Regions from separate parts of the Hydrogenophaga sp. L310 genome, predicted to be linked through region 2. Evidence: predicted binding sites of a transcription regulator. Region 2 holds the regulator's gene; the other holds the start of a gene.
What was found. The regulator NrdR, encoded in region 2, represses ribonucleotide reductase genes. The targets are predictions, from matches to a motif close to CACNANATNTNGTG.
Positions count from the first base shown of each region.

Region 1: the regulator NrdR is predicted to act here: its motif matches at 4,700-4,713, upstream of AC0GNO_RS07350 (ribonucleoside-diphosphate reductase subunit alpha).

Region 1 covers NZ_JBVPZA010000003.1:141,304-157,101, forward strand. The annotation lists gene AC0GNO_RS07340 (histone) at 1-130, opposite strand, end outside; gene AC0GNO_RS07345 (ribonucleotide-diphosphate reductase subunit beta) at 331-1,497, opposite strand; gene AC0GNO_RS07350 (ribonucleoside-diphosphate reductase subunit alpha) at 1,641-4,532, opposite strand; gene ampD (1,6-anhydro-N-acetylmuramyl-L-alanine amidase AmpD) at 4,970-5,593, opposite strand; gene AC0GNO_RS07360 (sigma-54-dependent transcriptional regulator) at 5,583-7,052, opposite strand; gene AC0GNO_RS07365 (sensor histidine kinase) at 7,072-8,868, opposite strand; gene AC0GNO_RS07370 (PP0621 family protein) at 8,899-9,138, opposite strand; gene AC0GNO_RS07375 (cytochrome C assembly family protein) at 9,150-9,950, opposite strand; gene ffh (signal recognition particle protein) at 10,128-11,498, shown strand; gene AC0GNO_RS07385 (hypothetical protein) at 11,545-12,171, shown strand; gene mdoH (glucans biosynthesis glucosyltransferase MdoH) at 12,210-14,207, opposite strand; gene AC0GNO_RS07395 (glucan biosynthesis protein G) at 14,180-15,748, opposite strand.
Region 2 covers NZ_JBVPZA010000006.1:187,418-203,215, reverse strand. The annotation lists gene AC0GNO_RS12690 (tetratricopeptide repeat protein) at 1-461, shown strand, start outside; gene AC0GNO_RS12685 (L,D-transpeptidase family protein) at 461-1,966, shown strand; gene AC0GNO_RS12680 (peptidylprolyl isomerase) at 1,966-2,583, shown strand; gene AC0GNO_RS12675 (peptidylprolyl isomerase) at 2,586-3,092, shown strand; gene AC0GNO_RS12670 (UDP-2,3-diacylglucosamine diphosphatase) at 3,119-3,931, shown strand; gene AC0GNO_RS12665 (M90 family metallopeptidase) at 3,937-4,788, shown strand; gene AC0GNO_RS12660 (DUF349 domain-containing protein) at 4,832-7,585, opposite strand; gene AC0GNO_RS12655 (lytic transglycosylase domain-containing protein) at 8,311-9,213, shown strand; gene glyA (serine hydroxymethyltransferase) at 9,500-10,744, shown strand; gene nrdR (transcriptional regulator NrdR) at 10,776-11,225, shown strand; gene AC0GNO_RS12640 (GspH/FimT family pseudopilin) at 11,298-11,846, opposite strand; gene AC0GNO_RS12635 (type IV pilin protein) at 12,219-12,632, shown strand; gene AC0GNO_RS12630 (GspH/FimT family pseudopilin) at 12,629-13,132, shown strand; gene pilV (type IV pilus modification protein PilV) at 13,132-13,713, shown strand; gene AC0GNO_RS12620 (PilW family protein) at 13,722-14,801, shown strand; gene AC0GNO_RS12615 (hypothetical protein) at 14,801-15,364, shown strand; gene AC0GNO_RS12610 (pilus assembly protein) at 15,430-15,798, shown strand, end outside.

The DNA.
Region 1 (15,798 bases), on a different contig from region 2:
CGACGGCTTTTTTGGCCGGTGCAGCTTTCTTGGCCGGAGCGGCCTTTTTAGCTGGAGCGGCTTTCGTTGCCGGAGCGGCCTTTTTGGCCGGGGCTTTTTTCGCAGTTGCCATTGTTTTCTCCTTGATCAAGTTGCAAAGAGCACTTCAGTCGGTCGTTGTGCCGAAGAAGTGATTCAAGGCCCTGGGGTCGTGCGGATGCATCCACGGATGACCCCAAAGCGTTGAATCCTGTGACAAAACCCTGACCCCAACGCCAAGGCGCAGGAAGCAGGGTTCTGAATGTTCAAAAAACATGTGATGGATGGTTGCGGCCCCGGGTGGTGACGGTGTCAGTCCCAGGAAAGCGCTCCACCAGACTGGTATTCGATCACGCGGGTTTCAAAGAAATTGCGTTCCTTTTTGAGATCGATCATTTCGCTCATCCAGGGGAACGGATTTTCTTCGTTCGGAAACATGGGCTCCAGGCCAATCTGCGTGGCGCGACGGTTGGCGATGTAGCGCAGATAGCCTTTGAACATGGAGGCGTTCATGCCGAGCACGCCGCGCGGCATGGTGTCTTCGGCGTAGCGGTACTCCAGTTCGACCGCCTGCATGAAGAGCGCCTTGATCTCGGCCTTGAACTCGGCTGTCCACAGCATCGGGTTCTCCATCTTGATCGCGTTGATCAGATCGATGCCGAAGTTGCAATGCATGGACTCGTCGCGCAGGATGTACTGGTACTGCTCGGCGGCGCCGGTCATCTTGTTCTGGCGGCCCAGCGCCAGGATCTGCGTGAAGCCGACGTAGAAGAACAGGCCTTCCATCAGACAGGCGAAGACGATCAGACTTTTCAGCAGGGTCTGGTCGTTCTCGGGTGTGCCGGTGGCGAAGGCCGGGTCCATGATCGCTTCGATGAAGGGGATCAGGAACTCATCCTTGTCGCGGATCGACTGCACTTCGTTGTAGGCGTTGAAGATCTCGGACTCGTCCAGGCCCAGCGACTCCACGATGTACTGATAGGCGTGCGTGTGGATCGCTTCCTCGAAGGCCTGGCGCAGCAGGAACTGGCGGCACTCGGGCGCCGTGATGTGGCGGTAGGTGCCGAGCACGATGTTGTTGGCAGCGAGTGAGTCGGCGGTGGTGAAGAAGCCGAGGTTGCGCTTGACGATGCGGCGTTCGTCGTCGGTCAGCCCGTTGGGATCTTTCCAGAGCGCGATGTCGCGGCTCATGTTCACTTCCTGCGGCATCCAGTGGTTGGCGCAGGTGGCGAGGTATTTTTCCCAGGCCCACTTGTACTTGAACGGCACCAGCTGGTTGACGTCGGTCTTGCCGTTGATGATGCGCTTGTCGGCTGCGTTGACGCGGTGTGTGCTCGGCGTGGCTGCTTTGGGTGCAGCGAAAGCGGGGGCCGAATTTGCCGCAGAGGACAGTGACGCTTGCACACCCGGCATGTGAGGTGGCAGGGGAATCGATGCGGGCTTCGAGGAGGGAGTAACTTGATCGTCCCAGGTCAACATAGTGGTGTCCAATTCAACGGATTATCGAAGTGTCGGCATGAAATGCAAAGGACTCATGCGCGTGGTGAATGTTTTGTGTTGCGGTGTCGCATCGAATGCGCGACCTTCAACACCACAGCACACACACGCATCACCGGCAGCGCTCACTGGCAGGCTTCACAACCGGGGTCGTCGATCGCACAAAACTTGATGTCGGTGGCGGGCTCTGCCGACATCGAAGTCGCAACGGGTGCGACCATCGAAGCATCGTTGCCGTGCACCGAGACCGCGTTGAGCTGACCGGTGCGCCCCGTTGATTTTTCAGCCTGCGTGGCAGAGGTTGTGCGCAGGTAGTAGGTGGTCTTGAGGCCGCGCAGCCACGCGAGCTTGTAGGTGTCGTCGAGCTTCTTGCCCGAGGCGCCGGCCATGTAGATGTTCAGGCTCTGCGCCTGGTCGATCCACTTCTGGCGCCGCGCCGCGGCTTCCACCAGCCACAGCGGTTCCACTTCGAAAGCGGTGGCGTACAGCGCTTTCACTTCTTGCGGCACGCGGTCGATGGAGCGCAGCGAACCGTCGAAGTGTTTGAGGTCCATGACCATCACGTCGTCCCACAGGCCCAGCCGCTTCAGGTCTTTCACCAGGTAGCCGTTGATGACGGTGAACTCGCCCGACAGGTTGGACTTGACCGAGAGGTTGCCGAAGCAGGGCTCGATGGACGCGTCCACGCCGATGATGTTGGAGATGGTCGCGGTCGGCGCGATCGCCACGCAGTTGGAGTTGCGCATGCCGTCGGTGGCGATCTTCTGGCGCAGCGCGTCCCAGTCCAGGCTGCTGCTGCGGTCCACGTCCACATAACCACCTCGCTCGTGTGCCAGCAGGTCCAGTGTGTCGGGCGGCAGGATGCCCTGGTCCCACAACGAACCCTTGTAGCTGGCGTATCGGCCGCGCTCCCTGGCGAGTTCGGTGGAGGCCCAGTAGGCGTGGTAGCAGACCGCTTCCATCGAGCGGTCGGCAAACTCGACCGCGTCGTTGGAGGCATAGGGGATGCGCAGTTCGTACAGCGCGTCCTGGAAGCCCATGATGCCGAGACCGACCGGGCGGTGGCGCATGTTGGAGTCGCGTGCTTTCTTGACGGCGTAGTAGTTGATGTCGATCACGTTGTCGAGCATGCGCATCGCGGTCTTGATCGTCTTCTGCAGCTTCTGATGATCAACCCCACCATCTTTCAGGTGCATGAGCAGGTTGATCGAGCCGAGGTTGCAGACCGCAGTTTCGGTGTCGCTGGTGTTGAGTGTGATCTCGGTGCAGAGGTTGGAGCTGTGCACCACGCCGGCATGTTGCTGCGGGCTGCGCACATTGCAGGCGTCCTTGAAGGTGATCCAGGGGTGGCCGGTCTCGAACAGCATCGACAGCATCTTGCGCCACATGTCGGTGGCGGGCAGCTTGCGGTAGGGCTTGATCTCGCCGCGGGCGGCCTTCTCTTCATAGGCGACGTAGGCCTTTTCGAAATCGGCGCCGAACAGGTCGTGCAGGTCGGGCACGTCGTTGGGCGAGAACAGGCTCCACTCGCCTTTTTCCATCACGCGCTTCATGAACAGGTCGGGAATCCAGTTCGCCGTGTTCATGTCGTGGGTGCGGCGGCGGTCGTCGCCGGTGTTCTTGCGCAGTTCCAGGAATTCTTCGATGTCCAGGTGCCAGGTTTCCAGGTAGGTGCAGACCGCGCCTTTGCGCTTGCCGCCCTGGTTCACCGCCACGGCGGTGTCGTTGACCACCTTGAGGAAAGGCACCACGCCTTGCGATTCGCCGTTGGTGCCCTTGATGTGTGCGCCCATGGCCCGCACGCGCGTCCAGTCGTTGCCCAGGCCGCCAGCGAACTTGGACAGCAGCGCGTTTTCCTTGATCGACTCGTAGATGCCGTCGAGGTCGTCGGGCACGGTGGTCAGGTAGCAGCTGGAGAGTTGCGAGCGGCGGGTGCCGCTGTTGAACAGCGTGGGCGTGGACGACATGAAATCGAACGAGGACAGGACCTCGTAGAACTCGATGGCGCGCGCTTCGCGGTCGATCTCGTTGAGCGCCAGGCCCATGGCCACGCGCATGAAGAAAGCCTGCGGCAGCTCGATGCGGGACTTGCGCACGTGCAGGAAGTAGCGGTCGTACAGGGTCTGCAGGCCAAGGTAGTCGAACTGCAGGTCGCGCTCGGGCTTGAGCGCCGCGCCCAGACGGGCGAGGTCGAACTGCTGCAGCTTCTCATCGAGCAGCTCGTTCTGCACACCCTTCTTGATGAACTGCGGGAAGTAGTCGGCGTAGCGTGCGCCCATCTCGGTGGAGGGCACTTCTTCACCGATCACCTCCTTGACGATGGTGTGAAGCAGCAGGCGCGCGGTGGCGTAGGTGTAGTCGGGGTCTTTTTCGATCAGGGTGCGCGCGGCCAGGATGGAGGCCTTGTAGACCTCTTCGATCGGCACGCCGTCGTACAGGTTGCGCTTGGTCTCGGCGACGATCGGGTCGGCCTTGACGTCTTTGCCCAGGCCTTTGCAGGCGTCTTCGATCAGGTGCTGCAGGCGGTTCAGGTCCAGCGGCACGCGCTGGCCGCCGTCCATCACGTGCAGCAGGGCTTCGGCGGGCTTCTGCGCTTCTGCCTGATGGGCTCGTTCCTGCGTGCGGCGTTCGCGGTACAGCACGTAGGCGCGCGCCACTTCGTGGTGACCGCTGCGCATCAGGCCGAGTTCGACCTGGTCCTGCACGTCCTCAATATGGAAGGTGCCGCCGGCGGGGCGCGAGCGCATCAGCGCGCGCACCACGTTCTGCGTCAGGGCGTCCACCGTTTCGCGCACGCTGGCCGAGGCCGCGCCCTGGGTGCCGTGCACGGCCAGGAAGGCTTTCATCAGCGCCACCGCGATCTTGCTTGGCTCAAAAGGCACGACCGCGCCGTTGCGGCGGATGATCTGGTACTGGGCAAAAACCGAGCTGGCGCTGTCGGGCATGGCAGCGCTGGTGGCACCAGCGGAAGGCATCGCGGACGCGGTGGCGGATGTGGGGGATTGGGCAGTCAGCATGGTTCCTCTTTCGTTTGTTTTGTGGCGGCGGCCAAGGCGCGCGGTGTCGGATGGCAGCGTGGTGGGGAGGCCGGTTCCGCGACAAATCCGTTGGCTTGATCGGGTTTGAGCAGAAAAATCAAGAGGGTCAAGAGCCAGTTGATCGGGCGACCGCAACGCGCAGAGCACACTATATCTGGTGTGTGGTGGGTGTTCAAGCCACTACCGGTAGTGTTTGTGAAAAAACTGCGACCGACGCGATGGACCCCTTTCGTCAGACAAAAATGCCTGGGGTCTCCCGAACCGCTGCAACGTCAGCGAACGTCTGGTGACGGCTCAATGAGCCTTGCTGTCGGATTTTTTCTGCAGCAGGGATGCGGGCTGCCGGGAGTTTTGTCGTTGAAAGCGGCGCCCATGTTGCGCTGTGCAAACCGCCAGCGTTTGGGAAACTTGGGACCTCAGGGGGTCATGCGGGTAGACGGACGCGTGTCTTGGGGAAAACACGCATCGGACCAACCCAGATCTTGTTGTAGCCGTGTCCAGTCGAAACCGCTGCCTGGGTCCTGCTTGCGGCCGGGGGCAATGTGCTCGTGGCCCGCCACGTGGGCGATCGGGTAACGCCCGCCGAGGCTGGCGCACAAGCGGGTCAGGCAGTCGTATTGCGCACTGGTGAAGGGTTCGCCTTCCTGACCCTCCAGCTCGATCCCGATGGAGTCGTCGTTGCAGTTGCCGCGGCCACGCCAGCAGGACGTTCCGGCGTGCCAGGCGCGTGCATCGGCGTCGACAAACTGCACGAGTTCGCCATCGCGGCGGATGAAAAAATGCGCCGAGACTTCCATGCCACGGATCTGCTGGAAGTAGGGATGGGTGTCCCAGTCGAGCTGGTTGGTGAAGAGTTGTTCCACTTCCGGGCCCCCGTAGACGCCGGGCGGCAGGCTGATGGAGTGGATGACGATCAGGTCGATCCGTGCGCCTTCGGGACGCGGGCCGAAATTGGGCGATGCGCAGCGGCGGGCGGCACCCAGCCAGCCGCCATTCCAGTCGGTGGGCGACACGGACAGATCGCCGGCTTCAGGTTTCATCGTCACCGTCTGCGGGGGTGGTGATGCCGAGCCGCTGGATGCGGTAGCGCATCTGGCGCAGGTTCAGACCCAGACGTGCCGCGGCGGCTGTGCGGTTGAAATCGGTTTCCTTCAGCGCCTTGAGCAGAACCTGGCGCTCCTGCTCGTCCAGGTAGGTCTGCAGATCGGCCGGAATGCCTGCGGTCGGTGCCGAAACTGGGGTGGATGCTGCGAACGCTTCGACTGTTGTCGGGCTCTCCGGGCGCAACGCCATGTCGCTCGTATCGCCGAAATCTTCTGCCTGCAACACCGCACCGCTGCTGAGTGCCAACGCACGTTGCAGCAGGTTTTCCAGTTCACGCACATTGCCCGGCAACTCGCAGGTCTGCAGCCACGCCATCGCCGTGCTGGACAACGCGGGTACCGGCTGGCCCGACTCGCTGCAGATGCGTTTCAACAAGGCGTGGGCCAGCTCGGACAGGTCCTCGCGCCGCTCGCGCAGGGCGGGTGTGCGCAGACCGATCACGTTCAGACGGTAAAACAGGTCTTGCCGGAACTCACCGCTCTTGACGAGAGCGGCCAGATCGCGGTGGGTGGCGCTGACCAGGCGCACGTCCACCGCTTCTTCCTGCACGCCGCCGAGTGGGCGCACGCGCCGCTCCTGGATCACGCGCAGCAGCTTGGCCTGCATCTGGAGCGGCAGGTCGCCGATTTCGTCGAGGAACAGGGTGCCGCCCTTGGCCGCCTGGAAGTAACCTTCGCGGTCGTGGGTGGCGCCGGTGAAGGCGCCCTTGCGGGCACCGAAAAACTCGGCCTCGATCAGGTTTTCGGGAATCGCGCCGCAGTTGACCGCGACGAAGGGGCCGGTGGCCCGGTGGCTGCATTCGTGCACCGCGCGCGCCACCAGTTCCTTGCCGGTGCCCGATTCGCCCAGGATGAGCACGGGCGCCATGCTGGTCGCCACTTTTTCAATGCGGTTGCGGATCTGCACCATGCAGCCCGAGGCGCCGACGATGCGTTCGAGGGCCTGCACGCCGGCGGGCGGCGGCGGGGCGCTGCGCGGCATGGGTTCGCCCGAGGGCGGCCGCATCGCGGACGGGTACCGCTGGCTCTGCAGAGCGGCCGTCACCGCGGCACGCAGCTGCTTGAGGTCCACTGGTTTGGTGAGGTAGTCGAAAGCGCCGGATTTGAGCGCTTCGACCGCGTTCTCGGCCGAGCCGTAGGCGGTGATGACGATGCTCTTTTCGGTGCGCAGACCGGTGTTGAGTTCACGCAGCAACTCCAGGCCCAGACCGTCGGGCAGTCGCATGTCGGTGATCAGCACGTCAAAGTGGCGTTGCGCCAGCCACTCCCGGGCCTGGGTGAGGTCGGGGGCGGACACCACTTCATGACCTTCGCGCAGCAACGTCAGTTCGTAGAGGGTGCGCAGGTCCGGCTCGTCGTCGACGACCAGGATGGACGTGGGTGTGGGTGTGGTCATCTATCGGCAGGGGGAAGGGTCACCGCGTGGACAGGGACGGCGGGTCCGCCTGGGAGACGCCGGGGCGGGTCATGCCGGGCACCGAGTCAGCCACGGGGTAGGCTGGGCTTTGTTGTGCGGGCTGCCCGCTCGCTGTCGCGCTGGGCAGGAGCACAAAGAATTCGTTGCCTTCGCGCTGGTCGAGCCGGCTGCGCTGGTAGGCGATCTGCGCCCCGTAGCGCTCGCACAGTTCCCGGCAGATGTACAGGCCCAGGCCGCTGGAGCGGCTCTCCGAAGAGAAGAAGGGCTCGAACAGGTGGCGCAACACGCTGGCCTCCAGCGGTGCGCCATCGCTCCAGACCGACAGGCGCACGCGGTCTGTGCCGCCGGGCTGCGTGATGACGCGGATGGAAGAGCGCTGACCGCTGGCATGGCGCAGGGCGTTGTCCAGCAGGTTGATCAGCAGGCGCCGCAGGTGCTCGGGATCGAAGCTCACATGGGCTTGCGGCGCGTGCAGGTGCACGCCCAGGATGCCCTGAATCTGGTTCTGGCGGTTCCATTCGTGCGTGATCTGGCGCACGGTCGGATCCAGTGGCAGAGCCGACGCGTAAGCCCCGTCCTGAAGCGGTTGGGCGCGCGCCACGTTGAGGATGTCGTCCACGATGCGCGCGAGCCGCTGGGCGTTCTGCTCGATCATGCGCGTGAGCCGCTTCTGCCCGGGTTCGTTCACCTCTTCGTCGAGCAGCGCGTTGGCCTGGGTGATGGCCGACAGCGGGTTGCGGATTTCGTGCGCCACGGCCGCCGACATGCGACCCATGGCGGCCAGCTTCTCGGTGCGCACGCGGGCCTCGACTTCGCGCAGGTCCTCCAGGAACAGCACGCACAGCGCGGCCTGCGTCTGGCCCGGGGTGCGCGTGAGCCGGGTGCGGGCGAAAAACCGGTGCGAGGTGAATTCGTCGATGTCGATGCGCACCTCGGACTCCATGGGGTGCCCGAGCGCGAAGCTCTCGTTCACCAACTGGGACAGTCCTTCCCACCCGTGGCGTGCCGACAGCAGCAGTTTGGCCGCATGGGGGTAGTGCTCGCCCATGAGCATGGCCTTGGCCGCCGGATTGGCGTTGCGCACCACGCCGTGCGGGTCCACCACCAGCACGCCTTCGCTCAGGCTCTCGATCACCAGTTCGTTGACCTGGGCCTGCGTGCGGGCAGCGGCCTGGCTGCTCTGGGCCAGCACCTCTTCCCGGGCGAGTCTCACAGCGAGCTGGTTGGCCAGCAGGGCCACGATGAAGAAGCCCGTGCCCGTCAGACCCGACTGCAGGAAGCGCGAGGTGGACACCTCGCTGAGCAGCGGCGCACTCGCGGCTGCTTCACCGAGCAGGAACAGTGTGACGCTCGCGGCTGTGGCGAGCGCCAGCGTCATCGAACCCATGACCGCCGCCAGCAGGACTGGCAAGGCAAACAGGGGCGTGTAGTTGAGGCCCCCTTGCTGGAAGAACTGCAGCAGGCCGAACACCAGCAGGTCAACGCCAATGGTCAGTGGCCATTGCAGGCTGACCGCTTTCCCGGGGTTGTCGACACGCCACCAGACCATCATGGCCAGCGCGGCGGTGAGGTGCAGCGCGCTGATCAGCACCAGCCAGTCCGGGCCACCGCTGTGGTTGAGCAGCTCGAAGACCTGCAGCGCCAGCAAGACAGCGGCGATGAAGGCACGGGCCCGCATGAAGGCGCGCCACAAACGCTCGAAAGCGTGGCGCCGCTGTTCGCGCCCCAGCGATCCGTGCTCCTCATAGGGGGAGAACCAGGAGGGCGCGAAACTGGGGTGAAGGTCCTGGGCCATGTTCGTTCTTGCCTGGCGCACAGGCCCGTATCAGCTGCCCTGACGCTCGTGCGACGCGCGGTGTTCGGCGCAGCAGTAGGCGCCTCGGGGGCCTTTGATGGCCTCGTTCTCAGGCAGGTGTGCGCCACATTGCAGGCAGGCCACCATGGTCACTGGCGGGAGGGGCTTTCGGGGTGCAGGGGCTTGCGCACGGTCAGCGTCCTGCGAGCGGTTGTTGCGCCAGACCCAGAACGCCACCAGGACCACGGCCAGTACGAGCAGAAATTTCATGGACGGGGGTCTCAGGCACGCTGCAGAACGACTTCGAGAACGAAGCGGGAACCGACATACCCGAGCAGCAGAAAGCCTGCGCCGACGTAGAGTGTGCGCACTGCGGTGCGGCCCCGCCAGCCCAGCCGCCAGCGACCGACCAGCAAGACGCCCATGGTCAGCCAGGCCAGCACCGAGAAAGCCGTCTTGTGGTCCCAGACCCAGCCGTGGTCGAGTGAGCCCGAAAACCACCAGCCGGCCAGCAGCGTGGCGCTCAGCAGCGCAAAACCGGCCGCCACGAAGCGGAAGGTCAGCCGCTCCAGGGTCAGCAGTGGCAGGGTGGTGTCGGCCGCGGCGCCCAGGCGCATGGACCTTTCAGCCCGCTGCATCATCCAGGCGTGCACCACGGCCACGGCAATGAGCCCGTAGGAGGCGATGCCCAGCGCCCAGTGCAGCGGCAACCAGCTCGACCGCAGGGCCGGGTAGGGCGAGCCGGGGAATACCAGCGCCAGCAGCACCGCCACAGTGCCCAGCACGGCCAGCGTCCAGCGTGCGCGCATCTGGGGATACAGCCGTGTCTCCACCAGATACACCGTCAGGACCAGCCAGGCGGTGACCGAGAGCGCGGGTGCGAAGCCAAAGCGGGGAGGGTGTTCGAGCAGGCCCGAGGCGAGCACGAGCAGGTGCAGCAGCCAGGCGATGGCCAGCACGCCGCGTGTCTGCGCTGCCGTCAGGCGCGGGTGGGCCCAGGCCAGCACGGCGTACGACAGCGCCGCCACCGCGGACAGCAGGGCGGCGGGCGGGTTCGTCGACAGGGCGGGCAGGAGGTTCATTGGTTCAGCGCGGTACTCAGCAGGCGCCACAGGGCACGGCTAAAATCATCTGCACAGTTTAACGGTCTTGCCCCGAACGAGTTCGCCGGGTACCGGCCAGTCCATCCGGGACGCGCGGGCCTCCCGTCCGACCCGTCGCCACCCTTCCCGGCGCCCACCAGCACACCCGAGCACACCATGGCATCAGCCCTCTCAGACCGCCTCTCACGCATCGTCAAGGAAATGCGCGGCCAGGCCCGCATCACCGAAGACAACGTCGCCGACATGTTGCGCGAGGTGCGCATGGCCTTGCTGGAAGCCGACGTGGCGCTGCCGGTGGTGCGCGACTTCATCGCCCGGGTGAAAGAAAAGGCGCTGGGCCAGGAGGTGATCGGTTCGCTGTCGCCGGGGCAGGCGCTGGTGAGCATCGTCAACCGCGAACTGGCCGCCACCATGGGCGAAGGCGTGTCGGACATCAACCTCGCGGCCCAGCCGCCGGCGGTGATCCTGATGGCCGGCCTGCAGGGTGCCGGTAAAACGACCACCACCGCCAAGCTGGCCAAACACCTGATCGAGAAGCGCAAGAAAAAGGTGCTCACGGTCTCGGGTGACGTGTACCGCCCGGCGGCCATCGAACAGCTCAAGACCGTGACCGCGCAGGCCGGCGCCGAGTGGTTTCCGAGCACGCCCGACCAGAAACCGGTGGACATCGCCCGCGCCGCGATCGATTACGCACGCAGGCACTACTTCGATGTGCTGCTGGTCGACACCGCCGGCCGCCTGGCGATCGACGAAGCGCTGATGCGCGAGATTCAGGAACTGCACGCGGTGCTCAACCCGGTGGAAACGCTCTTCGTGGTGGACGCCATGCAGGGCCAGGACGCGATCAACACCGCCAAGGCCTTCAAGGATGCGCTGCCGCTGACCGGCATCATCCTCACCAAGCTCGACGGCGATTCGCGCGGCGGCGCGGCGCTCTCGGTGCGCAGCGTCACCGGCGTGCCGATCAAGTTCGCCGGTGTGTCCGAAAAGATCGATGGCCTGGAGGTGTTCGACGCCGAGCGCCACGCCGGCCGCATCCTGGGCATGGGCGACATCCTGGCCCTGGTTGAGCAGGTCACGGCTGGCGTGGACATGGCATCGGCGCAGAAGCTGGCCGCCAAGGTCAAGAGCGGTGAAGGTTTTGACCTCAACGACTTTCTCGACCAGATCCGCCAGATGAAACAGATGGGGGGGCTCTCCAGCCTGATGGACAAGTTGCCCAGCGCCATGACCGCCAAGGCCGGTCAGGTGGACATGGACCGCGCGGAAAAAGACATCAAACGCAAGGAAGGCATCATCTGCAGCATGACGCTCAGGGAGCGCAGCAGGCCCGAGCTCATCAAGGCCACGCGCAAGCGCCGCATCGCTGCCGGTGCCGGCGTGCACGTGCAGGAGGTCAACCGGCTGCTCAAGGAATTCGAGCAGATGCAGGGCATGATGAAAAAGATGAAGGGCGGCGGCCTCATGAAGATGATGAAGCGCATGGGTGGCATGAAGGGCATGCCCAAGCTGCCCGGCATGGGTTGACCGAAGTCAAGTGAGGGGAATGGTCAGCGGCCCATACTCCCTGCCCATGCTGACTGGTATCGAAATGGCGCTGGCCTTGGCCTGCATGGTGATGGCTTTGTGGTTCCGCCCCTGGCGCATGCTGGCGGGTCCCTTGCTCACGCCCGCGCTGGCTGCGCTCGCCCTGTTGCCCTGGCTCTGGCTGTTGCCTCAGAAGATGCCGCAAGGCCTTCAGGTGCAGCTCTCGGGCGCCTGCCTGCTGGTTCTGATGCTGGGCTGGCCGCTGGCGGTGCTGGTGCTCTCGGGCGTGGTGCTGGCCGTGTGGCTGCTGGGCCACTCGGATCCGGCTGCCGCGCTGTCCCAATGGGTCTGGATCGGTCTGGTGCCGGCCACGCTGGCGCTGGGTATCGGGGCGCTGTTGCGCCGCTGGCTGCCGCCCAATCCTTTTGTCTACACCCTGGGGCGGGGCTTTATCGGCACCGCCGCGGCGGTGTTTCTTTCGGGTGTGTTGCTGGAAGCCGCCCAGCAGTGGGTTGGCGGTGCCCCGCACGAGCAGGCGCTGGTGGCGCGCTGGCTCATGGCCTGGGGCGATGCCTTTCTGACGGGCATGTTCAGCGCCATCTTCGTGGCCTTCGCGCCGCAATGGCTGGCGACCTGGTCCGACGAGCGTTATCTCCAATCACCGAAGCCCTGAACGCTGGCCGGGCAAGCCGCCCGGCTCGCCACCCGCGATCAGGCGGCTTTGAGCAGCGACAGGCGCGAGGCGTGGCGCCAGGCCCGGCGCAGCACGGCCGGTGACCACGACTCTTCCGGGATCAGCAAGGCGCCTCGGGCGCGCATCCAGGACCCGAGCGCGACGTGACCGGTGGCCACGGTGAACGGCACCGCCAGGAGCAGCGGCAGGGTCACCGGCAGCATCCAGACCAGGGCTTCGATGTTCAACGAGGCCACACCGAACACCAGCACGCCGATGACGGCTGCGATCGGAGCCAGCTGGGCGAACGCGCCGCGCCAGGCCACGCCGACCGCTTCCCGGGGCGGGGACTTCCAGTCGAGCTGGATGCCGGTGACGGCGACCAGCACGAACAGCGAGTGCGCCACCATGCGGATGGGCGCCTGAAGCAGGGCCAGGGCGCTCTCCAGCAAGGCGCTGGACAGCAGGATGCCGGCGCCGCCGAAGCCTTTTTGTTCGCCCTTGAGGAACACCGACAGCAAGCCGAGCACACGGGGCAGGAACAGCAGGCACAGGGTCCAGATCCAGAGACCCAGGCGTTCGCTGGACGTGTCGTACCAGCCCGGCAGCTGGCTCGGGTCGGCCACACACAGGGCGGTGCCGAAGGCCAGGAAGGCCAGCCACATCGGGGCCGACAGGTAGGACATGGCACCGATGGCGAACATGGAACGGTGCACGCGGTGGATGCCGGGTTCGGCCATCAGGCGCGAGTTCTGCAGGTTGCCCTGGCACCAGCGGCGGTCGCGCTGCAGCTCGCTCAGCAGGTCGGGCGGCTGCTGCTCGTAGCTGCCGGTGAGGTCGGACACCAGCCACACGTGGTAGCCGGCACGGCGCATCAGGGCCGCTTCAACGAAATCGTGCGACATGATGCCGCCGGACATGCCGCCCGTTCCCTTGATCGGGGCCAGCGCGCAGTGCTGCATGAAGGGTTCGACACGGATGATGGCGTTGTGGCCCCAGTAGTGGGACTCGCCGAGCTGCCAGAACTGCATGCCGAGGGTGAACAGACGGCCCGTGACGCGCGAACCGAACTGCTGTGCGCGCGCGTGCAGCGTGGCGTGACCGATGGCCTGCGTGGCGGTCTGGATGATGCCGGCGCTCGGATTCGCGTCCATCAGCTTGACCATGGACACCAGGCAGCTGCCGCTCATGACGCTGTCGGCGTCGAGCACCACCATGTGGTCGTAGTCCTTGCCCCAGCGGCGGCAGAAATCGGCCACGTTGCCCGCCTTGCGGTGGGTGCGGCGCTCGCGCAGGCGGTAGTACACCTCGATCGGTGGATGGCCGGGCTGCTCGGCCAGGGCCGCGCGCAAGGCTTCCCAGGCGCTGCGCTCGGCGGCGGCGATGGCGGGGTCGTAACTGTCGGACAGCACGAAGACGTCGAACTGGCTGGCGTGGCCGGTGCCGATGAGCGATTCGCAGGTGGCGCGCAGGCCGGCGAACACGGTGGCCACATCTTCGTTGCAGATGGGCATGATGATGGCGGTGCGTGTGTCGGGGTTCATCGCGTGGTCGCGCACCGAGGCGGCGGTGAGGGTGTGGCGGTCGCCGCGCAGCAGCACCCAGAAACCCATGAGCGCGGTCACGAAGCCGGTGACGACCCAGGCGGACAACACGGCGAACAGCACCAGCTGGGCCATTTGCAGCCAGGTGTGTTCATCTTCCGGCTGGGCGCTGATGTACAGGCTGGCGGCCAGCGCCGTGCTCAGCAGCGTCAGCAACACGAACACCGTGCGGCGCCGGTTGGCCGCGATTTCCCAGGCCTGTGGTGTTGGTTGCTCGCTGGGGCGTACCTTGGGCGTGCGCGGTGGCAACCACTGGCTGGCGCTGGCCAGCACGGCGGTCCCGATGCTGTTCCAGAAGCCCCGCCAGGGGCGTGGCGCCATGGACCCGCGGTTGACCGGCGGGGCCGTCACCGCGTTCGGGTGGCGTTCTTCACGCAGCAGGCTGCGGCCACTCAAGGGGGCGCTCACTCGGGCAGGAGTAGTTGTGTCCATGTTTCGCTCAAGGTGTCGTTCTGGTGTTGGAGAAAGGCGCGCAGCTCGACCGGGCGGTCCGGGTCGATGCGTTCCACGCGCAGGGTCACGCGCCAGGTGCGCGTGGCCGGATTGGGGTAGGCCAGGGCTTCGAGGACCCGGCCGTTGGCGTCGGCGCTCACCACTGCGCGCACCGGGGCGTCTGCGGGCAGGTTGTCCAGCGCCGGACCGGTGAAGTCGAGCACGTACTGGGGCTGGCGCGCCTGTTCGCTGACGCTCAGCTTGGTGTAGCCGTAGCCGCGGCGGCTCTGGGTGACCCAGGCGGAAGGGGGGCGCTGTGGCGTGTCGCCCTGCCAGGCCAGCTCGTAGGCGTACTCAAAGGGTTCGCCGGGCGTGGGCAGGGTGGCGGGCACCCAGTAGGCGACGATGTTGTCGTGTGTTTCGTCGGGCGTGGGCAACTGCACCAGTTCCACGCGGCCGGCACCCCAGTCGCCCAGCGGCTGGATCCAGGCGCTGGGGCGGCGCTCGTAGCGGGCTTCCACGTCTTCGTAGCTGGCGAAGCTGCGGTCGCGCTGCATCAGGCCGAAGCCGCGCGGCTGTTGCATGGCGAACGAACTCACCACCAGCTGGCGCGGGTTCTGCAGCGGGCGCCACAGCCACTCGCCGTCCCCGGTGACCATCATCAGGCCGTCCGAGTCGTGGACTTCCGGACGGAAGTCGGTGGCGCTGGGCTGGTTCTCGCCAAACAGGAACATGCTGGTCAGCGGGGCCAGGCCGAGCGTGTTCACCGGCGCCGAGCCTGGGCGCAGGTAAACCCGGGCGTGCACGCTCACGGTGGTCTGGGCGCCCGGACGCAGCACGAAGCGGTAGGCGCCGGTGCTGCGCGGCGATTCCAGCAGGGCGTAGACCGTGATCTGCTTCGCGTCCGCCGCCGGGCGCTCCAGCCAGAACTCGGTGAAGCGCGGGAACTCTTCGCCGCTGCCGCCCACGGTGTCGATGGCGAGGCCACGGGCCGACAGGCCGTACTGCTGGCCGGCGCCGAGCGCCCGGAAGTAGCTCGCACCGAGAAAGGCGACGAGTTCGTCTTTCTTGGCCGGTTCGTTCAGTGGGTGCAGCAGCCGGAACCCGGCAAAGCCGAGGTCGCCCCACTGACTGGGATCCACCACGTTGCGCCCGTATTCAAACAGTTCGCGCCGGAAAGGCAGATCCTTCACGCCTTCAGGTGTGATTTCGTGAATGCGAACGGGTTGTGTCTGGTACAGGCCGAGGTGGAAGTACTGGGCTTCGAAAGGCAGGCTTTGCGTGCGCCAGGTGGACTGGTCTTCCCGGAAGCGGATGAACCGCATCTGGTCGTAATCCAGGGCGGCGAGGTCCGCAGGCAGTTTGTCGCTGTTTGCGCTGTAGGGTGCCTGCGCGCGGGTCCGGGCCAGCTGGCTGAGGGTGTTCCAGTCAAAGCCCTGTGCCTGCGCGGAAGCCGCGACCAGCATGGTGAGCAGCGCGATCAGCAGGGATCGGCTGCGCTGGATGCGGGGCGCTGGAAGCGGTCTGAAATCAATGGGCATGCCTGGATTAGGGCAAACCCTGTGCCAGGTCTGAAAAAACCTTTTAAATC
Region 2 (15,798 bases):
AGGGCGGTGCCCGCCCGGGTGCGGCGCTGGCTCCGGCGGCGGCGCCCGTTGCCACCGCACCCGTGGCGGTGACCAAGCCCGCAGTCCCGGCTCCGACGCCCGCACCCGCCGCTTCGGGCAACGCCGAAGCCGCCGTGGAAGCCGCCGTGGCTTCCTGGGCCAAGGCCTGGTCCAGCAAGAACATGCAGGCTTACCTGGGTGCCTACGCCGGCAACTTCACGCCCCCCGGCGGCCAGGCCCGCAGTGCGTGGGAAGCGGACCGCAAGGCCCGCATCGTGCCTCGTTCGCGCATCGGCGTGGACATCAGCGATCTGTCGGTATCGGTTGATGGTGATCGCGCATCGGCCAGCTTCAAGCAGGACTACAGCTCCGACACGCTCAATGTCACCAGCCAGAAAAAACTTGATTTCGTCAAGAGCGGCAGCCGCTGGTTGATCGTGCGCGAAACCACGGGTTCCTGATGGCCGGTCGGCGGTACCTCCAGCATGGCCACGCCAGCATTCCAACCGCCAACCTGAGCTCGGGCATTGGCAGCCTGCTGCGTCCGGCCACCGGACTGCTCGTTCTGGCCGCGTTGGCGCTGGCCATCGGTTTGATCAGTTCCTGCGGGGGTCCGATGGGCTTGTCCGGCGGCCTGATGGACCGGATAACCGCTGTGGTCACGACCGCTGATCCAGCCAGGGCATCCTCCGAGCCGTCCATGCTCGACAGCGCACTGAGCAAGGTTCAGGACGCAGCCCAGTTGCTTGGGACGCCCCAAATGGTGTCCGGGCTGCAATCCAGCCCGCTCTCCGGTGAAGCCCTGCAGCAGGTGATGCCGCTGATGGGCCAGGCCGAGGCCCGCCTCATTGAAATCTACCAGTTGATCAGCCAGGGCCTGGCGCGCGAGGCGCTGACCAAGGCCGACACCTTGGTGCGTGACCATCCGAACTTTCACCTGGCGCACCTGGTGCACGGCGACTTGCTGAGCCTGCAAACGCGCCCGGTCCGCCATCTCGGCGATGTGCCTGACACCAAGGCGCTTGCTGCTTTTGAGCAACTCAAGACGTTGCGTGAAGAATCGCGCCGCCGTCTGCGGGCCCTGATGGAGCGACCACCCGCCGGGAGCATCCCCGCACAGTTCCTCGCCCTGTCATCCCAGAGCCGGCATGCGATTGCCATCGATGCATCCCGTTCACGCCTGTACCTGTTCGAGAACCAGACCCCCTCTGCGTCGGGCAGCCTGATCGCTCAGCCGCCCCGGTTGCGCCTGGTGGGTGATTTCTACATTTCCGTTGGCCTGTCCGGCATCGAGAAAACCGTCGAGGGCGACAAGCGCACACCGCTGGGCGTTTACTACATCACCAGCAACCTCAACCCGGACAACCTGCCCGACCTGTACGGCGTGGGTGCACTGCCCATCAACTACCCCAACCCGCTCGACGTGCAACGCGGCAAGACCGGCAGCGGCATCTGGCTGCATGGCACGCCCCGCGAGCAGTTTGTGCGCGCCCCTCAGGCCTCCGATGGCTGCGTGGTCCTGTCCAACCCCGATCTGGAGCGGCTGCTCAAGACCGTGCAGATCCGCACCACGCCGGTCGTGATCGCGCCCGAGCTCCAATGGGTGCGACCCGAGGCACTCGACACCGAGCGTCAGGCCTTTGAGGCAGCCCTGGAAGCCTGGCGCGTCGCCAAGAGCGAGGGCAATCTCGGGCAGCTCAAGGGGTTTTGCTCCAGCCGTTTCCAGAACCAGGGCCGCGATCTGGCCCAATGGTGGCCGCGCGTCGAGAGCGAACTGAGCCCCGCGAAAGGCCCCCGGGAACTGCAGCTCAAGGAGCTCTCCCTGCTTCGCTGGCGCGACGCCCAGGACACCATGGTGGTGACCTTCGGCGAGGTTCCTCTGGGCCAATCCCGCGGCGTCACACGCCGGCAGTACTGGGCGCTGGAACGCGACCAGTGGAAAATATTCTCAGAAGGTACCCTTTGATGCAAAACACCCCTTTCAAGCAGCACCCTTTGCGCCGTCATCTGGCTTCCCTGCTCGTCGCAAGTGCTGCAGCGGTCCTGCTTCCGGTGGCCGCATGGGCCCAAGGCACGCCGGTCGCCGAGACGCCCAAGGTGCGCCTGAACACCTCCATGGGTGACATCGTGCTGGAGCTGTATCCCGACAAGAGTCCGAAAACGGTCGAGAACTTTCTGCAATACGTGCGCGACAAACACTATGACGGCACCGTGTTCCACCGCGTGATCAACAACTTCATGATCCAGGGCGGCGGTTTCAACGCCGACTTCCAGCAAAAAGCAACCCGCCCGTCCATTCCGCTGGAAGCCAGCAATGGGCTGAAAAACGACCGTGGCACGATCGCCATGGCCCGAACACAAAATCCCAACTCCGCCACGGCACAGTTCTTCATCAACGTGGTCGACAACGCCGCCTTGAACGCACCCAACCCCGACGGATACGGCTATGCCGTTTTTGGCAAGGTCACCGCGGGCATGGATGTGGTGGACAAGATCAAGCTCGTTCCAGTCGGCAACCAGGGCATGCACCAGAACGTGCCCAAGACACCCCTCACCATCCTCAAAGCCACCCTGGAGAAATGAACATGGCCAATCCCCAAGTCGAACTGCACATCGCCAACTTCGGCGTCGTCACCCTGGAACTGGACGCCGAAAAAGCGCCCCTGTCCACCGCCAACTTCCTGTCGTACGTGAACAAGGGTCACTACAACAACACGGTGTTTCACCGCGTCATCCCCGGCTTCATGGTGCAGGGTGGCGGCTTTGAGCCGGGCATGAACCAGAAGCCCGCCGATGCCCCCATCAACAACGAAGCCAACAACGGCCTGAAGAACGAGCTCTACACCGTGGCCATGGCGCGCACCAGCGACCCGCACTCGGCCAGCGCCCAGTTCTTCATCAACGTGGCCAACAACGCTTTCCTCAACCACACCGCACCCAGCGCCCAGGGCTGGGGCTACGCCGTGTTCGGCAAGGTGGTTTCCGGGTCTGACATCGTGAAGAAGATCGAGGGCGTTGCCACCGGCCGCAAAGGCTTCCATGACGACGTGCCCAAGGAAGACGTCGTCATCGAAAAAGCCGTCGCCCTTTGATGGCAGGGGCTCCTTGCCCCTCTCCCATGCCAGACACGACCTCCGACCGCTTCGCCACCCTGCGCGCACCCGCGCACTGGCAAGCGGTCGATTTCATTTCCGACCTCCATTTGCAGGCGTCGGAACCGGCCACACTGGCCCTGTGGGAACGCTATCTGCAGCAGGCCCCTGCCCTGCGGGCCGATGCCCTGTTCATCCTGGGCGATCTCTTTGAAGTCTGGATCGGCGACGACGTGCTCGCGCCCCAGACCTCCAACACCCCGTCCTTCTGGCACACCTGCGCCCAGCTGCTGCGGGAGCACAGCCGTCACACCCCGGTGTATTTCATGCACGGCAACCGCGATTTCCTGCTCGGTGCCCAGGCACTGGCCGCCTGCGGGATGGTCGGGCTGAACGATCCGACGGTGCTGGAATTTCACGGCCAACACTGGCTGCTCAGCCATGGCGACGCCCTGTGCCTGGCCGATACCGACTACCAGCGCTTCCGCGCCGTGGTGCGTTCTGCCGACTGGCAGCGCGATTTCCTGGCCAGGCCGCTGAACGAGCGTGAAGCGATTGCACGCGGGCTGCGCGAGCAAAGCGAGGCCCGCAAACGCGGCAGCGCGCACGATCACACCCTCTGGGCCGACGTCGATGCGGATGCGGCCAGACAGTGGCTGCAGGCGACCGGTTCACAGACCCTGATCCACGGCCACACCCACCGCCCGGATCAGCACGATCTGGGACAGGGCCTGCGGCGCGTGGTGCTCAGCGACTGGGATCCGACCGCCCAGCCACCGCGTGCCGATGTGCTGCGCCTCAGCGCGCTGGACGGGTTGCAGCGATTGCCCTTGTGTTGAAGCCGGTGGCCCGTCTGCTGCAACGCTGGCTCCCCAGGCGCTGGCGCAGCCCGCAGCCGCTGCCCGCAGCGCTGTGGCGCGAAACGCTGGCACAACACCCCTTCCTGGCCGAACTCACCGCAACGGAACAAAGCCACCTGCAGCAGCTGTGCAGCCATTTCCTGCTGGAGAAGGAGTTCCACGGCGCCCACGGCCTGAAGATCACCGACACCATGGCGTTGAGCATCGCGGCGCAGGCCTGCCTGCCGCTGCTGCACATCGCCAGTCCGGCGGACCGGGACCACCAGAACCCGATGGATGCGCTGGACTGGTACGACGATTTCGTCGGCATTGTGGTGCAGCCGGGTGCTGCGGTGGCCATGAGGGAAACGGCCGACGCCGCGGGTGTGGTGCACCGCTACCGCGAAGTCCTCGCGGGCGAAGCCATGGACCGTGGCCCCGTGATGCTGAGCTGGGAGGAAGTCGCGCAAGCCGGCCAGACCGCGACCAGCGGAAACAACGTGGTGATCCACGAGTTCGTGCACAAGATGGACATGCGCGGCATGCAAGCCGGTGAAACCCCGGATGGGGCACCCGTGCTGCCCCAGGGTTTGTGGGGCGCGACCCGTCCGGCCCAGGCGAGGAAGCACTGGCGCGACACCATGTCCATCGCCTTCACCCAGTTTCGCGAAACGCTGAGTCTGGCCGAACGCTTCGGTGGCGAGCGCCCCTGGCTGGACAGCTATGCCGCCAAGGACCCGGCCGAGTTTTTCGCGGTGACCTGCGAGGCCTACTTTGTCAACCGCGAGCGCTTCGCTCTCGAGTTCCCGACCCTGCTTTCGCTGTATGACGGGTTTTTTCGGGCTGACCAGGCATAGTGGTCGGTAGCCCGCCAATGGCAGGCAGGCCACCGACGTCCGCTCAGCGCTTGAGCAGGACCTTGAGCGTGTTCTGCAAACGGCGCGCAGCGCCTGCGTCGTAAACACCAGCCAGCACACGCGACACATCCTGAGCCCAGGTATCGACCGGCGCAGCTTCGTGGCGGCGCGTGAGCAACTGCAGTTGCAGCATGCGGCGGGTATCCAGCAGTTCGGCCGGCGTAGGCACTTCGGCCGCCATTTCCAGCCGCAACAAGGCGTCGGCAGGCACCGCGGCGGGCGCACCCCCGTTCAGGCTTTGCGACCACGCGCTGCGGGTTGCCGCGTTGACCCGCGAACCCAGCGCCTGCGCGGTCGGCAGCTGCGACGCATCGCGCTGCTCCCAGGCGGTCAGCAACTGGGTCAACACCTCACCATGCGCTTGGGCCGCAAGCTTGCGCAACGCCGCTTCGGCGTGTTCGATCGCCTGGCGCTGGGCGCGGAAAGCGGCGTCCCCCAGGCGCGGGCCCCGCGGCTCGCGATCAAAGCGGTCACCCCCTCGCCCATCCCGCGCATCACCGCGAGCACCAAAACCACCCCGTGCATCGCGGCTGTCACGGCCCGGGGGGCCACGGCGGTCGTCACGTCCGGCGGGCTCGGTCTTTTTCATGCCCGGGCGGTCATCACCACGCACCGCCACGATCTTCTTCGGCGGGGCGGCTGGTTTGGCGGGCACGGCGGCTTCCACCGCGGGAGCTTCGCCTTCGCCTTCGGCATCGGCCGGCGCAGATCCCTCCGCAGCCGGAGCCAGGGCTTGATCCTCTGCCATCGCCTCCGTGGACCCGACCCCGGCCTGCGACGCAACGGCCTTCACCGTGCCGCTGGCCGGTTCGTCTGCGGCCGCGGCCTGGCCGCGCAAGGCGGCCTCCAGCGCCGCCATGGCGGCGCGGATCTGCTGGACATCGCCGCTCGCACTGGCCGCATCCACCGCCTGCGAAGCTTCAAGCACCCGCTGGTCGTGGGCGTTGAGTGCCGTGGACGCCTTCTCGCGTTCGCTGCTCTTGCGGGCAAAAGCCTCGTCAATGGGCTGGCGGAAGGCCTCCCACAGCTTCTGTTCCTGCTTGCGCTCCAGCGGCACCGCGTGCGCCTCGGCCTGCCAGCGCTGCTGCAGCGCCTTGACCGCGTCGATGCGCAACTGGGGCGCGGCGCCCATGGCCTTGGCTTCGTCGATCAGGGCCCGGCGGCGCTCGACGCTTTGTGCCTGCGCAGCTTCGAGACCGGCGTGCGCGGCGTGCATGGCGGTTTTCCAGAGCGGCTGCATTTCGGCAAACGCCTTTTCGCTCAGGTGGCCCGCTTCCCGCCAGCGCTCGGAGAACGCGTGCAGTTCACGCACCTGGGCCTTCCAGTCGGTGCTCTCCGCGTGCGCAGCCGTCCAGGCCTTGAGTTCTTCAATGATCGCCATGCGCTGGGTCTTGTGGGCCTCCGCCTGCTGGCGGACCTGGGTCAGCCAGGCCTCGACGCCTTTGTGGGCCTCGGTGCAGGCTTCGTCAAAACGCTTCCACAACGCGTGGTTGGGCTGGCCGCCCTGGTCGGTTGCTTTCCATTGATCGCGCAGGCTGCGCAGGGTCTCCTGCATCTTGCGCCCGCCGAGCCGCTGGCCTTCGGGCGGCTGCAACAGGGCCTCGGCCTTTTTCACCAGCTCTTCGCGCAGCTGATCGGCGCGCCAGCGCTGCCAGTCTTCCAGATCACCGGCCTGGGTCAGCGCCGCGTGGGCGCGGGCCTCCAGCTCGGGACCGATGAGGCGGGCGTGCGACTTCAGCACCGCACGCACATCGGCCGCGGCCTTCGGCGTGGCTTTGCCATGCCCCTCGGCCAGCTCGCGCTCCAGCACACCCAGGGCACGGTCCAGCTCGGCCAGCACCTTGGCCCGGCGTTCCTGGGCGGCCTGGGCATCGTGAGCGGCTTTTTCACCTGGCACGGCGGCGTCGACACCGCGCGCGGCGCGCAACTCGTCCGCCCACACCGGCACAGCAGGCAGCGGCGCCTGCGGGTTCGCATCGGCCGCAACAGCCTGGGCCAGGGCCGCTTCGAAAGCCTCCCACACCAGTTGCAGCTGACTGCGGGAAGCCTGGAGCATCGGGGGAAACTTGGGCTCGACGCTGGGCCACTGGGCGTCGTCGGCCAGGGTGCTGGCCTGCTGCTGCCATTGAGCCACGTCGGTGCGCAGCGCTTCGGCGCTCTGCAGGGCTTCGCGCCACGGCTTGGTCGACATCACTTCGATGCGCTGGGCCATCAGCACCGCCGACTCGCGCTCCACCTGAACGCGGTGCTGCACATCCTCGATCGCCTTGACGCGTTCGGCCAGGGCCTGCTTCAGCCCCGCCAGGGGTTCGCGCGACAACGGCGCTCCGGCACGCGCGGCGTCGCGCTGCCAGGCCATGGCATCGGCCAGGTTCAGACGGGACTGCCCGATGAGGGCCTCGGCCTTGACGGCCCACTCGGCGGCAATCTGTTCCTGGGCCTTCAAACGTTTCTGTTCGTCCAGCTTTTCCTTCAGCGGCTTGGCCGCACCCCGGTCGCGCTGCGACAGCTCCTTGAACACCTCGGTCATCTGCTCCAGCCCCGGTTCGCTGGCCAGCCATTCGCGGATGCGGGACGCGCGTTCGCCCGTGGTGGGCGCAGAAAACGCGCCACCGGTCAGGGCATCCAGGGGATGAGCGGCGCTGGCAGCGGCTGGCTTGGAGCTGGCGGGCGTGTTCACGGCAGATTCCGGGGCATTGGACTGGGGGGGACTTCTTCGCAGGGAAAACAGCGACATACAGGGATCGTTCTATATAGGAGCCGGCGCGTCGAAGCGCCTGGCGAAGCCCGTATTGTCGCTGCTGTTGCTTCCGATGCCGATCACGCACGTCCAAAAACAAGAAACCCCGGTGAGCAGAACCCACCGGGGTTGACGGCGGGCAACTTGCACTTGCCGTCAGTTTTGGCGGAGGGAGTTGGATGTCTCTCCAGCCTGGAAGCAACAGATTGCTCCCGTTTGGAACCGGTTGGCGGATGCTCCGCGTCGCCGGTTTGATGCCCATCAACGACGGGCAACTGCAGATTAACCGGGTTCCGGATCGGGTTCAAGGTGTTGACCGGAACAAGGTCATGGAAATTTTCAATCGCGATGCGAGCGTGATGCAAGCCACCCGGTTAGCAGCCGTAACAACCACCCGCCCCCACCCGAATCGACCAGCGGCGCCCTGATCGCTGACCGGCGAGCAGCGCCGGGCCGGGCTGGTATCCGTGCTAGCACGAGACACCAAGGGTGGCCAAAACCACCATTCAATATACTTTTAAGTAGTTAGAGTTTAAATCTTAAACATTGACTTGATATTAAACCTCCCCTAACATTCGCCGGTTTTGCCCATTCAGGGTAAACCCGAGCCGCTGACCCAGCAGGGTCCATCGACCGCATGGCTCACAAAGCCCGCCTCGATGAGGTGCCCAGCCAGCCGCACCGACCCATCCGGTCACCGCGGCACCGACAGGAGAGACCACATGAACGATATCCACCGCCCACACAAGAGCACCTCAGGTGCCACGGCATCCCTCAAAACCACCCTGAGCGACGCGTACCAGGGTTTTGTCGCCATCACCCACAATGGCCTGGCCCTGATGGGCATGGCCCTCGCGCTGGGCCTGATCACCCTCGCAGCACGCAGCGACCTGCGCCAGGACGCCGAGCAACACCTGCTCGGCTGGTTGCAGCAACGCCAGGAGGCCAACGAGCCTGTGATCGCGTTTGAACCCGAACCCGACGCCGTGCAACGGGTGACCGCCGTGTTGCCCCACCACCTGCCCAAACAGCAGGCCAACGTGGCCTTCTGGCTGAGCCGCAAGTACCGGGTCGCGCCCGAACCACTGGGCGTGCTGGTGGCCGAAGCCTTTGAGGTCGGCGAAAAGGCGCGCATGGACCCGACCCTGATCCTCGCGGTCATGGCCGTGGAATCGCGCTTCAATCCTTTTGCCCAGAGCCCTGTCGGCGCGCAGGGCCTGATGCAGGTGCTCACGCGCGTGCACACCGAAAAATACGAAGACTTTGGCGGTCAGCTGGCCGCCTTCGACCCCGTGTCCAACCTGCGGGTGGGTGCGCGGGTGCTGCAGGACTGCATCAAACGGGCGGGTTCCATCGAAGGCGGCTTGCGCCTGTACGTCGGTGCGGTCACCACCGATGGCAGCGGCTACATCAACAAAGTGATGGCCGAACACCTGCGCATCCAGAGCGTGGCGCTGGGCAAGCCCATGCCCACCCGCTTCCCGGTCTACAGAAGAGCCACGCCGGTCGTCGCACCCGCGGAGACCGAGGCCTTGCCAGCGTCCGACGCGCCCGAACTGGAGGCCGCCGACGCTGCGCCCCCCGCTGCGGAAATCATGGAACCCCTGCTGCTGGTCCGTTCGTGACCGGCTCGGGCCCCGGGAATATCTTCCACCCGGGCGCCGGGCAGCCCTGCTCGGCTAAACTAGGCCCCGTACGCAACTGGCGATAGGCACCCAAGGCGCAGGGCTCCCTGCCCGACCTTCGGTGCTGACGTGGCCCCCCTGCCCCCATCCGGGACCGCAGGGACAACCACTGGGAAGCGTGCCGCCTGGCTGCCAAGACAGGTGATCAGCCGTTCGCCTGGGCAGCCCCTGCCGTCGTCACCCCGCTGACGCGCGCCGGGATCCACGTTACCCAAGACTGCCAACCATGTACGACCGCAACATCCTCATCGAGCAAACCGACCCCGAGCTGTTTGCCGCCATCCAGGCCGAAAACGCGCGCCAGGAACACCACATCGAGCTGATCGCCAGCGAAAACTACGCCTCGCCCGCCGTCATGGCCGCCCAGGGCACCCAGCTCACCAACAAATACGCCGAAGGCTACCCCGGCCGTCGTTACTACGGCGGCTGCGAATACGTCGACATCGCCGAGCAACTGGCGATCGACCGCGTCAAGCAGATCTTTGGCGCCGACGCGGCCAACGTGCAGCCCCACTGCGGTGCCTCCGCCAACGAAGCCGTGTTCCTGGCTTTCCTGAAACCCGGCGACACCATCATGGGCATGAGCCTGGCCGAAGGCGGCCACCTCACCCACGGCATGCCGCTGAACATGAGCGGCAAGTGGTTCAACGTGGTCAGCTACGGCCTGGACGCCAACGAGGCGATCGACTACGAAGCCATGGAGCGCAAGGCGCGGGAAACCAAACCCAAACTCATCATCGCCGGCGCATCGGCCTACAGCCTGCGCATCGATTTCGAGCGCTTCGCCAAAGTGGCCAAGGAAGTCGGCGCCATCTTCATGGTCGACATGGCGCACTACGCCGGCCTGATCGCTGCGGGCGTGTACCCCAACCCGGTGCCGTTTGCCGACGTCGTGACCTCCACCACCCACAAGAGCCTGCGCGGCCCGCGCGGCGGCATCATCCTGATGAAGGCCGAACACGAAAAGGCCATCAACAGCGCCATCTTCCCCGGCCTGCAGGGTGGCCCGCTGATGCACGTGATCGCCGCCAAGGCCGTGGCCTTCAAGGAAGCGCTGCAGCCCGACTTCAAGCTGTACCAGCAACAGGTGATCACCAACGCCCGCATCGTCGCCGAAACCCTGGTTTCGCGTGGCCTGCGCATCGTCAGCGGCCGCACCGAGAGCCACGTCATGCTGGTCGACCTGCGCGCCAAGGGCATCACCGGCAAGGAAGCCGAGGCCGTGCTGGGCAGCGCCCACATGACGATCAACAAGAATGCCATTCCCAACGACCCGGAAAAGCCCATGGTCACCAGCGGCGTGCGCATCGGCACCCCCGCCATGACCACCCGCGGCTTCAAGGACGAAGAAGCCCGCCTGACCGCCAACCTCATTGCCGACGTGCTCGACAACCCGCGCGACCCGGCCAACATCGAGGCCGTGCGCGCCAAGGTCAACGCCCTGACGGCCCGCTTCCCGGTCTACCGTTGAGCAGCCACCGCAGCAAGGTGCCATTGAAACCATGAAATGCCCTTTCTGCGCTCATCTGGAAACCCAGGTCGTCGAGACCCGGATCTCCGAAGACGCCGACTTCATCCGCCGCCGCCGCCAGTGCGGCCATTGCCAGAAGCGCTTCACCACCTATGAAAGGCCGGAAGTCAGCTTCCCGGCCGTGGTGAAGAAAGATGGCCGGCGGGTCGACTACGTGCCGGCCAAGCTGCGGGCCTCGTTCGCGCTGGCGCTGCGCAAACGCCCGGTCAGCACCGAGCAGGTCGACGCGGCCATCGAGCGCATCGAAGAAAAGTTGCTGAACCTGGGCGCCCGCGAAGTCCCGGCCACCCGGCTCGGCGAAATGGTCATGCGCGAACTCAAGAAGCTCGACAAGGTGGCGTACATCCGCTTCGCCAGCGTGTACCGCAGCTTTGAGGACATTGACGAGTTCCGGGCGCTGGTGGACGAAGTGAGGAAGTGAGCGCCCGTTACTGTGGCGAATCCTCGAAAATGCTGGTTGCCGCTGGCAAAAAGCGACCACCGGATTGTGCTTTCATGGGCAGGATGTCAACACCGCCCTGACCGTCCGCGGTCGGCCCGCACTGTTGATGATGATCCGTGAAGCCTGGGCAGCCACGTCTGTTTTTCGGCAAACGGTGATACTTCCCGCCTGAAAAGCGCCATTCACCAGATGGCTGGACCCTGCGCCAGAATAGGAAACGAACCTGGAAACCGGCGCATTTCCAGAAATCAACCAACTGCCTGGCATGGCCGACTCCGTCAACAACAGATGTTCACCCGGATCGAGTTGCACATTGTTGTTGGGATCGGAAAAAACGATCCACCCTTGTGACCAAGGTCCATCGGAGGTACAAGACTGTCCATCGCGTGATTTGCAGAGGGCCACCCGGGAATTCCGCTTGATGGCCTCGCTTCTGGTCAAAAGAAGCGCCGCCAAGAACCTGTTCGAATAAGCCGAAAGGCGAGTGCCATGCCCGAAACCGGACAAATCCGGAAGGGCCATGGCCAGCAAAATACCGATTATGACCATGACAAACAGGGATTCAACCAGCGTGAATCCGTGATTTTTTCTTCTATTCATACCCTTCCCTTCTGCGCATTTTTTAGGACCCGACTTCTTTCAAACACAGGTCGTTGCACCCGCAAGCATACGGCCTGAATTCGCAAGCTGCTGCAAAAATGGCGAATGCCAGATACCGCATTCGATTATGTAAACCATGAAACCGGAATGCACCCTGAATACCTGCGGTTCATCCCTCCGGATGGGCATGAACCGACCAGGTGCGGGAGACCCAGGCGCCGGGATATCACCGCCCGAGCGGTCCCTTGCCGCCTCCGGCAAAGGCACTTTGCACCGCAAAATACCGTCGAACCGGACTTCCCGGCCGCTCATCAGCCAGGGCGCTCCCATTCGATGTCAACCGCTACGATGCAGTGGAAACATCCAAACACCATGAACGTCCTACGCACCAGCCTGCAGCGCGGCTTTACCCTGATTGAACTGATGATCACCGTCGCGATCATCGGCATCCTGGCTTCCATTGCCTTGCCCAGCTACCAGGATTACGTGCGCAAGGGCCGGCGTGCTGATGCACAGGCTTTCATGTACGAAGTGGCCTCGCGCCAACAACACTTTCTGGTGGACCGGCGCATGTATGCGAGCACATTGGTCGCATTGGGCCTGGCGGCCCCCAGCAGCGTCAGCCTGTATTACGACATCACCCTGCCCATCGTGGTCAACAATGTTCAACCCATGGGTTTCACCCTGCAGGCGGCACCCAAAGGCGGTCAGGCCAACGACACCTGCGGCACCTTGACCCTGAATGCGCAAGGCGCCAAAGGCGCCGCCAAAGGGGGTTGCTGGTGAAATCACGGGCAGCCTTGGGCCGCGCGGCCGGCTCTCCAAAGCAAAGCGGTTTCACGCTCATTGAAGCGCTGATGGTGATTGCCATTCTCGGCATCTTCACGGCGCTCGCGGCCCCCAGCTTCAGCAACACCATCGCCACCATGCGGATCAAGTCCATTTCATTTGACCTGGTGAATGATCTGAACATCGCGCGATCGGAAGCCATCAAGCGAAATGCGGTGGTGGTAATGGCATCCGAGGGCGATGACTGGAATCAGGGGTGGCGCATCACATCCGGTGGCACCACCTTGAAGACCCGCGAGGCCCTCACGGGGTCCATTGCCATCGCATCCGATGAGACCGAGATCAGCTTCCTACGCAATGGCAGGCCCGATGTGGTTGCCGATGGCGATGACGCGACCGACTTCAGCATCACTTCCAGCCTGACCGGTGTGACCGGCCGTTGCGTCAAGCTGCAGCCAACCGGATCGGCCCGCTCTGTCAAAGAGGCTTGCCCATGATGACCTCGCGCCAAAGCCCCTCGGTCCAGCCCGCCACGCAACGCGGCTTCCTGCTGATCGAAATCCTGGTGTCGCTGGTCATCATCGCCTTCGGCTTGCTGGCCCTGGCCGGCTTCGTCACCAAGGCCACCACCCTCGCGGTCGACACGGTCCAGCGCACACGGGCCTCCACCCTGCTCAGCGACATGGCGGGACGCCTCATCACCAACAAACAACTGGCCGTGGCCGGCAACTACGTGGCCGCGACACAGCCCGCCACCGGCTACGGAACGCCCAGCGCCACCAGTACGGTGTGTGCTGGCGTCGGGGTGGCGGCGGTGGATCTTTGCAGCTGGCACAACCTGCTGCTGGGCACCAACGACGCCCAGGCCGGAGGCAATGCCGCTGCGCTGGGCTACCGGGGCTGCCTGAGCCGGGATCCGGTGGCGCCCATCTTCACCATCACGGTGGCCTGGGGCGGCACCACCCCCGGCGAACCCGACACGGTTCCAAACAGCGACTGCGGTGAAGGCCAGTTCGGCGACGACGCCTACCGGCGCGTCCTGCGCACGACGGTGCGCATTCCTTCCCTGGCCGAATGATGCGCACCATGAAACCCAACCATTTCCCCCGCGCCGGGCGCGCAGCAGGCATGCGTGGCTTCACCCTGGTCGAGCTGATGATCGGCATGACCATAGGCCTCATCGTGCTGCTCGGGCTGACGGTTTTTTTCTCCTACAACTCGCGCAATCAGCACGATCTGGAGCGCAGCATCGGGCGCCTGGAAAACGCGCGGTTTGCGCTGGACACCCTGACCGAAGACCTGTTGCACGCGGGTTATTACGCCCAACACGTGCCCGGCAACGCCACCACCTACCAAGCCATCGTTCCCTGTCCTGAGCCTTTGATCCCCCCAAACCCTGATAACCCCTGGAACCTGGGCTGGAACGCGGCCGCGACCAGAATGCCGCCGGCCGTGCAAGGGTTTATGGCCGACGAAGACGATGGCACGCAGGACTGCCTGACGGGCCTGCGCGACAAAGTCGACAAAACCGAGCTCATCACCGTGACCCACGCCGAGACCGGGGACCCCGACCCCGATCTGCGGGACGAGACGAAGACAACCGACCTGTACATCCAGACGAAGGGGTCTGACGCGAACACCCAGGCCACGAGTTGCGCCCCCGACCCCCAGGTCATCGTCGCCACAGGCCCTGCAAGCAACTTTGTGCTGAAGAACGCGGCCTGCAACGCGTTCAATAACGTTCACCGCCTGTCGCAGCGCACCTATTTTTTATCGAAGTGCAACGACTGCACCAACAACGACGGCATCCCGTCCCTCAAGCGGGTTGAGCGTATCGGCGGCAGTTTTGTCGTCAACACGGTGGCCGAAGGGGTTGAACAACTCCAGTTTGAATACGGCGTGGACACCGATGGTGACGGGCAGGTGGATGAAGTGCTGCCTTTTGCCGGCATCACAGCGGTGGATCCCTACGAGTGGCGCAATGTCATGGCCGTGCGGGTGCACATGCTGACCCGCTCCAGCCTGCCCGATCCAGGCCACAAGGAAGAACGCAGCTTCCAGATGGGTGCACTCATCCTCACGCCGGCCGATCTGCCGTCCGGCTTCAAGCGCACCCTGCTCACCACCACCGTGCCGCTGACCAACGTGACGGGCCGGAGAGAATGATGAAACCACGCCTTCAACAACGGTCCGGCAAACAGCAAGGCTCGGTGCTGCTGGTCACCATGGTCTTCCTGCTGCTGTTCGCCGTCGTCGCGACCGCGGTGTTCCGTGGCTCCCAGACCAGCGTGCAGGCGGTGGGCAACATGCAGTGGCGCACCGAGGCCATCAACGCCAGCAACGAGGTGGTGGCCAACATCCTCAGCGACTACGACGGCTTCATCCAGCCCGCACTGACCCACGGCATGGCGGGCCCGGGAGCCCCGAATGCGGCCTTTTCGTCCGATGTCAACGGCGATGGCAAAGCCGATATCGCGGTGAAGGTGGACAAAGTCGAATGCCACTATGTGGCCCCGGTCAAGTGGGAAGATCTCGACGAGGAGAAGAAGGAAGACCAGCAATGTTTCGGCAGCAGCGCCAACCAGATGGGCGAACCGCCAGCGATCTGCTCTGAAGTCCAGTTCTCCGTGGCGCTGACCGCCACCGATACGGTGAGCGCAGCCAACGTCCAGGTCGAGCAGGGTGTGGGCGTGCGCGTGAACAGCGTTACCGATGTTTGCGATTTCTGATCCCCAAGCCGCTTCGGCCCCCCAACACGCCCTCCGTTGACCCGCCCGCGGGAAAGGACCCAACCATGACCACCAGCCCGACCCTCCCCCCCCGCACCCGGCGTCAGCTGCGCCTGCTCCAAGGCAGCACCGTGCTGTTCTCGCTCACCGCCGTGGCCGCGGTCTGGGCGGCAGACACCGACATTTACGGCCCGTCGGCGAACGCCTCCCTGGCGCCCAATGTGCTGATCCACTTCGACAACACGGCGAACTGGTCGGCCCAGAGCAATGCCTGGTATCCCGGCAGCGTCTACGACAAATGCAAGGCGTCGGACACCGGCGGGAAGACCCCCTGCCAGGATGCCGTCACGGCGGTTTTCGGCGCCTACAAGACCGCCTCACTTCTTTGGCCGTGGCAAACGGGCTTTAACGAGTGGAACAGCAGCAAAGCGCCC